2 regions of the Ruminococcus sp. D54t1_190329_F1 genome follow, and region 2 is predicted to be linked to the other one. Evidence: riboswitches for the same ligand, from Rfam matches in the RefSeq annotation. Region 2 holds a riboswitch; the other holds the start of a gene.
What was found. A riboswitch is a leader RNA that binds a small molecule or an ion and turns the genes downstream of it on or off. The one in region 2 is predicted to bind cyclic di-GMP.
Positions count from the first base shown of each region.

Region 1: it holds a riboswitch for cyclic di-GMP, as region 2 does, so the genes downstream of both, I2D69_RS20240 (hypothetical protein) here and I2D69_RS08065 (transporter substrate-binding domain-containing protein) in region 2, are expected to answer to the same signal.

Region 1 is NZ_JADNDC010000033.1:2,668-7,036, forward strand. Features, by position in the region: gene I2D69_RS14630 (carbohydrate ABC transporter permease) at 1-510, shown strand, start outside; gene I2D69_RS14635 (MBL fold metallo-hydrolase) at 533-1,360, shown strand; gene I2D69_RS14640 (LacI family DNA-binding transcriptional regulator) at 1,459-2,490, shown strand; cyclic di-GMP riboswitch class I at 2,678-2,761, shown strand; gene I2D69_RS20240 (hypothetical protein) at 2,932-3,948, shown strand.
Region 2 is NZ_JADNDC010000014.1:10,969-15,337, forward strand. Features, by position in the region: gene I2D69_RS08060 (ATP-binding protein) at 1-1,946, opposite strand, end outside; gene I2D69_RS08065 (transporter substrate-binding domain-containing protein) at 1,930-2,745, opposite strand; cyclic di-GMP riboswitch class I at 2,872-2,947, opposite strand; gene I2D69_RS08070 (DNA mismatch repair protein MutS) at 3,141-4,369, opposite strand, start outside.

The DNA of each region.
Region 1 (4,369 bases), on a different contig from region 2:
CTGATGTTCACCCTTGGACAGATCATTCCGTTCCATTCCATTATGATCGCGCTTTCTGTACAGCTGACCAATGCAAATCTTTTGAATAACTTGACCGTACTTATTTTCCTGTATGCCGGCTTCCACGGAGCATTTGGTATTTTTACCTATGTTGGTTTCCTGAAATCAATTCCAAAGGAACTGGAAGAGGCAGCGGCAATTGACGGCTGTGGAATGTTCCGCTGCATGTGGCAGGTAATTTTCCCATTGGTACGATCCACAAGCATAACTCTTCTGGTACTGTTTTTCCTGTGGACATGGAATGATTTCCTTATGCCAAACCTGTATGTTTCAGACAGTGGTTTGAGAACCCTGACAGTTGCTATTTATATGTTTAAGAGTACCTCCGGATCTGAGTGGAATCTGATGCTTGCCGGAATGACTCTGTCCATGGTTCCAATCATAATCATTTATATTGCAGCACAGAAATATATCACCAGCGGACTTACCGCAGGCGCAGTAAAAATGTAATTGAAAAGGAGAACGGCAGAAAATGGACAATATTAATTTACAGAGAATTGAAGGCTACACAGTTCAGCTGGTGGCAGAGGATGTCTGGGCAATCGATGAGTTCGGAGCTGACATTATTTATCTTGTAAAAGGTGAAAAAAGTGCAGCTGTGATCGATACCGGTTCAGGCTTTGGAAATCTGAAAAAAGTGATCGAGACTCTGACTGATTTGCCATATGTTGTATTAAATACACATGGACATCTGGATCATGTGGGAGGCAATCACGAGTTCGGAAAGGCATATCTGAGTGAAAAAGATTTCAAAATGGCAGATACAGAGAAGCTTAGAAGCGGCTGGAAGCATTATGTTGAAAAAACAAAGAAAGAACCGGGATTTTATGGAACAGAGTACATAATTGAAGGTCGTGAGCCCGGAGATTTCCAGATGCTTCCACTGAGTGAGCATCAGATCTTTGATCTGGGCGGCAGAAGCCTGGAAGTATTATTTACACCGGGACATACTCCTGGAAGTGTAGTTTTCCTGGATAGAAAAAATAAATTCCTGTTCGCCGGAGACAGTGTAGTGTCAACTCCAATCCTGATTTTTGATACCTATTCCGCAACAGTAAAGGAATATGCAGAGGGATTAAAGAAGTTAGATAAAGAAGATTTTGAGCTTATTTTCCCAGGACATTTTTTACGTCCGATTGGAAAAGCAATTCTTCACGATCTTATCACATGTGCTGATAAAATCGTAGAAGGAACTGCAAAACCGGAGCCTATTGACTTCAGCCATATGTCTTCAGAACCAGCTTTCCTTTTCAAATATGGAAAAGGAAACATCGCTTATAATGACAAGCATATTTGTTAATAAAAAATGATAAAAAAATCATTATAAATTTATTAAAAATCATTTGCCATAATATGCCGGGACATATATAATGAATACATTGTTGCAGGAGAGCGATTATGGAGCAGATAACAATTAAAGAGGTTGCGAAATTGTGCGGCGTAGGAGTCAGCACAGTGTCCAGGGCAATTAACAATCACCCGGACATTAATCCGGAAACGAAACAGAAGATTCTGGATGTGATCAGAGAGTACAATTATGTACCGAATAATAGTGCCAGAAATCTGAAAAGAGCTGATTCCAATACGATCGCAGTTGTAATAAAAGAAATCAGTAACTCATACTGGGGTGTTATGCTTCATGTATTGGAGCGGGAAGTCCGTGACAGGAAATATTGCCTGGTATTGCAGAATGTGGCAGATGATGAAGACGAAGTTGAGCTTGCCCTTCAGCTGGAAAAAGAGAAAAAAGTCAAAGGAATCATATTTCTTGGAGGTATGTATAATTATGACGAGTCAAGGCTGAGAATGCTGAGAGTTCCGTATGTGATCAGTGGTTCCGGAAAAACAGTTCCGGAGGATACAGGAACTTATCCTAAAAGTGCCCTTGTGACGACTGATACAGAGATTGAGAGCCAGAGTATGGTTGATTATCTGTGCAGCTGCGGACATAAAAGGATCGCCTTTATTACTTCCGGAGATGAAGGTCTTGGAAGATGCCATCTCAATGGCTATAAAAGGTCACTGGAGAAAAATGGACTGGAGTACGATGAGAAGCTTATAATTCGTTTAAAACCAGGTAAAAGAATTTATACGATTGAGAATGGTTATAACTGTACCTGTGAGCTTTTGAAATCAGGGGTGGATTTTTCCTGCATTTATGCAATTTCAGATACTCTGGCGGTAGGAGCATGCAGAGCAGTTATTGACAGCGGCAAAAGAGTACCGGAGGATTATTGTGTGGCAGGAGCAGATGGTCAGGACATTGCGGAATATTATCATCCATCCATCACCACATTGAAATATCCAAGAGTGGAAATTGCCCTGCAGAGCGTCCGTACCTTGTTTGATCTGATCAACCGGAAAAAGGTAGTGAAACGGCAAATACTGGGCGGAACTCTTATAGAGCGGGAGTCTACGCGCAAACTGTAATGCGTGTCTGCTGTCCTCCAGACATCGAAAAGGAATCTGTGAAAATATTTGAGAATGATTATCATGCGTTACAATCAGCTCAGATATTTTTACAGATTTTTTGCTTTCGTACTTTTTAGACAGATTTTTGTAAGTTTTAACAAGGAAATTCCGTTGACAAAAGTGACAGTTTGCTTTATTATAAGAAGTGAATAAAAGGCAAACCTGTTGAAAGACAGGGACGCAAAGCCAAGGGTCTAAGGTCTCAGGACTATGACAGCCGGTTGCCGCATTGATATTGATTAGGTAATGTAATATGACAGGAGACGTGGTTCTTCTATTTGTGGCGACCGTTTATTTAATCTGATAAACGGTTTTTTTATTTCCACAAACTGATGGGACTGATAGTTTCCAGATAGCGGCAAGTCAGTTACATTATGGTTCAAGAAAGGTGTGTTATTTATGAAAGGAAAGAAATTAACAGAGTGGCTTGCAAATAAAAAAGTTGTTTCCAGTTGTGCTGCCATAGCATTGGCAGCAGTGATCGGCGGCGTTTCATTATTCTCAGGAGCAGGAGAAACACCTGAATTCCCCAGTTATACAGATCCGATCATGGAGACTTCCATTATAGAAGATGAAACTCCACTGGCTTCCCAGCCGAAGACTACTGTGAAGACTACCTCCAGTACTAAGACAACCAGGAAGACTGTTAAATTAAAAAAGGCTTCCAAGAAGAGCTACACCAAGAAACTGAAAACCAAAACAAAAGTAACCAATAAAACAAATAAATCCGGTAATACAACAGTAGATACCAAAACAACCGTTGTTACCAAAGCAACAGCGAAATACACCAAGAAATCAAAAAAGAAAGTTGTTACATCCAAGATCACAACAACTGTTCAGACAACAACTACACAGCAGGTATCAATTGCCAATGAGACCGCTGTAAGCACTACTTCTTCTGGTACTTCCGCTGCCCAGGCAACTGCAGCAGCAAGCTCTTCACAGAACCAGAGCAAATACGAAGCAAATGTAGCAAGTGTTGCAGGTAAGATGGACAATCGTGTAATTGCAGCATATCAGCAGCTGGGCTTTAAGATTGTTGTTGATCCATCCGTTAACTATTCCGGATATTTTGATGCAAGATCAAGATCTATTACAATGAAGCAGATTGATGATTCTGTTTATCATGAGCTGGGTCATTTCCTTGCATTTATCGCAGGAAATGCAGATAAGACAGCAAGCTTCCAGAGCATTTTTGCAGCTGAGAAGGCAAATGTTACAGCTTTTAATAAAGCCTATGTAACACAGAATGCTTCCGAATATTTTGCAGAATCTGTTAAGGATTACATCCTGAACAATGCTTCCCTGAAGAGTAGCAGACCACAGACTTATGCAGCTGTTCAGAATGCACTGAATCAGATTACAGACGCACAGATCGCTAAGATCCAGAAGATTTACGGAGCGTTCTGGAATTAATAATTTTAAAGATGACCGGCACCCGGAGAAATATCTCCGGGTGTTTTATTGTGAATAGCACAGGCGTGGGAAACCGGTATTTTATAAAAAGGTAAGTGACAGCTGGTACTTATCTTTGGGTCACCGGGAGAACAGGACTCTTATATATGTCGAAGAGTCGGGATATGTGTCGACAGAAAATTCTTGCAATGAAAAACCTTAGGTGTGTATAATACAAAACAAAGGTTATCACTTTCTTGCAGGCAGGGATAGATATATTTGGAATGGATGTAGACACGGCGCCTGAAATGTGTTAAAATAAACTTTAATAAGTTTTTTGAAGGATGTTTTTATAATTCAGTATATAGCTTCTGTCTAATCAGACATTTGTATCCCGTTAAATCAAAATTGAAATGTGTTTTAGAATTGTATTAGTCGAAGA
Region 2 (4,369 bases):
ATAAGAATGACATCAAATTCACCAGGTTTACTTTTTCTGAATAGCTCAACAGCTTCCTGTCCATTCCATGCTTTCGTCACCTCAGCACCTTCATTCTGGAGCATAAATTCTGCAATTTCCATGTTCAGCTCATTATCTTCTGCCAGAAGAATATGCAACCCCTTTATAGATTTTTCTGATACATCCTTCTGTTTTTCACGTTTATCCGCATTCATATCTATTTTGAACGGAACCCGGATCACAAATGTAGTTCCTGTGCCTTCTTCACTTTCAAAGGTAATGGCTCCGCCCATTTTCTCGACCAGATTCTTTGCAATCGGCATCCCAAGTCCTGTTCCGGCAAATTTTGTGCGGCTTCCTGTGTGTTCCTGTGCAAATGGTTCAAAAATATGTTTTTGGAACTCCTCAGTCATTCCGATTCCGGTATCCCGGCAGACAAATTCCATTGTGGTCATTCCTGGCTGTCCGGCTGGGATTTCCATGCAGCTGATATAGATATGTCCGTTTTCTCTGTTATATTTCACCGCATTGGACAGGATATTCATCATCACACGTTTCACATACCCCGGACTTCCAATAAAATCCCGGTGTGTGATTTCTTTTTTCTCCCACTCGATCCGGATATTCTGTTCTGCAGCCATCTGCTTGATCACAGCAAATACTTCCCTTGAAATACTGCTCAGATTAAATGGAATCTCTTCCAGAACGATTTCGCCTGACTCAAGCTTACTCATGTCCAGGATTTCATTTACCAGTTCCAGCAACAGATTGGACGCCTTTTTCACCTTTGTCCTGTATTCCGTCTGTTTCTCCAAATCACCTGCATAATGTTCTGCCATATTGACCATGCCGCAGATTCCATTGATCGGAGTCCGAATATCATGGCTCATCCGCTGGAGAAATTCTGTTTTTGCCTCATTGGCGGCTTCTGCCTTTTTTGCTGCTATCAGAAGTTCTGCTTTATATTTTTCATCTTTTTCCTGTTCCTGTTTCCGGTGCGCCAGATTGGTTCTGTATGTCCAGAACCAGAATATACTGAACATCAGAAAATAAAGAAAAATAACACTTATCACACTTAATGGAAGATTATGGAACACTTCTGTATCCGGAAGATATGCATAAATATAGTAATCCCTCTGCTTCAGCATGATTCCGTAGCATCCTGTTCCTTCATTCTTCAAATGATAAATGTGCTGACTGTCTGTATGCCTCTTCATTGCCTGAACAACTTCGTTGTCAGCCGTATTCTGCCCCAGCAGGCTCTCATCATTGCTGGCAACAACAATCCCCTCGTCTGCGACAATAATCGTTCCATCTTTCTGGATACTATAACCATTTAAAAGTCCCTGTATCGTCAGTGTATAGTTTCTGGAAAATTCAGGAGGTGTGTAATAGTAGATTGCCACAATACCCGGTGCATCTTTTCTGGCACAGGCTGCAATATCAATATAGGATCCGTCTTCCCTGGCAAACCGTTCTGAATAAGATCTTTCTTCATATCCGGTAAAATCCATAATAATGTCTTTTTGCAGATACTCCGTAATCTCATCAGTCAGAGACTCATCCGTACTGTATTCGCAGTCCGTCTTTCCCTCTGTATCCAGTACAATGATACCATCCACCCAGAGAGTCTGCAGGTTTTCTTTCAGGAACTCCCGGCTTAGATGACCGCCGTTTTCTTTTTCCGTTTTAATATTTGTACTCATCTGTCTGGCACTTTCAATAGCACGGAGGAGGCTTTTGGATTCCGAAGATTCATTATAATGGGTGTAGGTGGAACACTGCACTTTGACATAATTTACAATCTCTACCATTCTTTTCTCGGCTTCCGTTTTTTCTGCATGGAAAAAATAAAACAGTGAACCTACAGCCACACAGATTCCAAACAGACCTCCAATCAGCTGGATCCGTTTTTCTTTTGTCTTCCTCTTAATATCCAAGATCATCCACCTCCAGATATTTCTGGGGATCATCCAGATATTTTCCAATAATTTTCAGGGATGTGCCATCCTGACGCATTTCTTCCAGCGTCTGGCTCATCTGCTCACAGATTCCTCTGTCATCATCTTTTGCAAAAGCGACACCTATTCCAGTGATCATCAGAGGCTCTTCCAGGATACGAAAGCTTGCGTCATAATCCTTCATATACTGGACAACAGATTCCTCATGTGCGGCGACTGCATCTACATATCCTTTTCCCAGAAATGTATAAATCAACTCCCGGTGTCCGAGACTGATCAGATTTGCCAGTTTTGGGATTCTATCATCTGTCCGGTCCAGAAAAATGCCTTCCGGTTTGGTTGTGGACTGGACAGCCAGGTTCTTTCCCTCCAGGTCACTCAGTTTATAAATATCACTATTCTCATTTACAGCGACCACCTGACGGCTTGCTATATATGGTCCCGCCCAGCGGTAACCATCAAGACGCCCTTCCATGGAAAAACAACCCATGATACAGTCAATCTCTCCGCTCTCCACCAGTTCTTTTTTCTTCTCCCAGTTGATCTGGGCAACCTCCACCTGATATCCCATTCTTTTGAAAGCTTCTGTAGCCAGTTCTACATCTATGCCCGTCGGTACGCCATCCTCGTTCAGATAATTGTATGGCGGATAGCTGTCACTGCCGAGGGTAATAACGGGCTTTTCTGTTTCTTCTTTCGTGTTATCTGTGTTTTTACACCCTGCCAGGGTGACTGCTAAAATTCCCGCAAGCAGAATGCCTGCAATCACTTTTTTTCCTTTCATTTTCTGTCTATCCTAACTATCCTTCTCGTATTTTTCATATCTGATTCCCTGCCATAAAATTATTATTGTTACGTCTATGAAATAACACCGTAAAAAAACACTGTCTCACAGACAGTGCACCTCAGTTCATGCAACTGGCTACCATTTTACAGGCCCTGTAGCTTTGCGTCACAGACTTTCGTCTGTTTTGCCGATTTTCTTATTATAGCTTTTAAAATTATGCAAAAACCTATTTTATTATACTCCATTGCTCTACTTTACACAAGAAAAACCTCACCGCTTTAACACTTAAAAATTTAAAAAAAGAACAGCCGATACATATACTCGAACTGTTCTCCTTCTTCCGAAGTCCACGCAGCATTGACATTACTGTTTCCAGACATGATCTGCTGCATTTATAAGGCATCCCAGATTCCTTTATTTTCAAAATTAAATGCCGCATTTCGTGCATCCTCTACAATTTCCTTGTCATAACCTAACATATCCAAAAGCTGAATCGCATTTCGGGATGTGGCTCTTCCCTTTTTCAGGATATAGGAAAATACCACCTCTTTTTCCTGTACGTCTTCCTCAAAATGATAGTTTTCATACTGGGAATCCAAAATGTACGACAGTTCTATGTCATGAGTAGCTGCAAAAGGCAGCACCCATTTTTGCCGAAGTGCATTTAAAATTCTGGATGAAGCAGCAATCCTCTCAACCGTATTTGTACCTCGAAGCACTTCATCAATAATACATAAAAGTGGCTCCCTTTTCTTACTTTCTTCCAATATTCGTTTCAACGACTTGATTTCTACAATAAAATAGCTCTCTCCACTCTCTATATCATCCCGCAATGCCATAGATGTCATAACTTTCAAAAACGATGCCTGGTAGGATGAACAAGTACAGGTAACAAGCGTCTGGGCAAGAATACTGTTCATTGCAACATTTTTTAGGAATGTAGATTTTCCGGATGCGTTAGAACCGGTTACCAAAGTTCCTCCGGCTACTTGAAAGCTATTGGCAACTGCCTCCTGAAGCAGTGGGTGATACAGATCTTCTACAGCCATTTCAATCTGCGTGACACCACTTTCCCAGCTTTTAAACTCAGGTTTGCACCAAAGCGTAAGAAGTTCCCGAAAAGATGCAATGGAAATACACGCATCCAGTTCTCCAATATTATCAATAAGCTTCAAAATAGAGTCCGTTTTGTCCTGAATTTTTTTCAAAAGACCGTTATAAACCAGAATGTCTATATGAGTCAGCATTCTGATATAGTCCATAAGAATCTGTGCCGGATCTCCTCCATCTGTATTTTTACTGGTCAAAAAAATTGCTTTCCGGTTAAGACCCTTAAACACCGCTCTGGCTTCTGCAATAGCAGACATCTGCTTTCTTGTTTCTGACCATTGCACATTCTTTATTTTTTCTGCAACAGATAACATTCGAAGCAAGTGTGCATAACAATCCAGGTAAGCTTCAATTAATTTTCGGTCATTGCCTGCATAATAAATTGTAATATTTGTTATCATTAAGACTATGAAGCAAAAAAAGCCAACTACTGGCTTCACAGGTAAAAGCACTGCAACATTCAACACCAGCAGTATCAACATAAACCAATGGATTCCTGTTTTTACCTCAG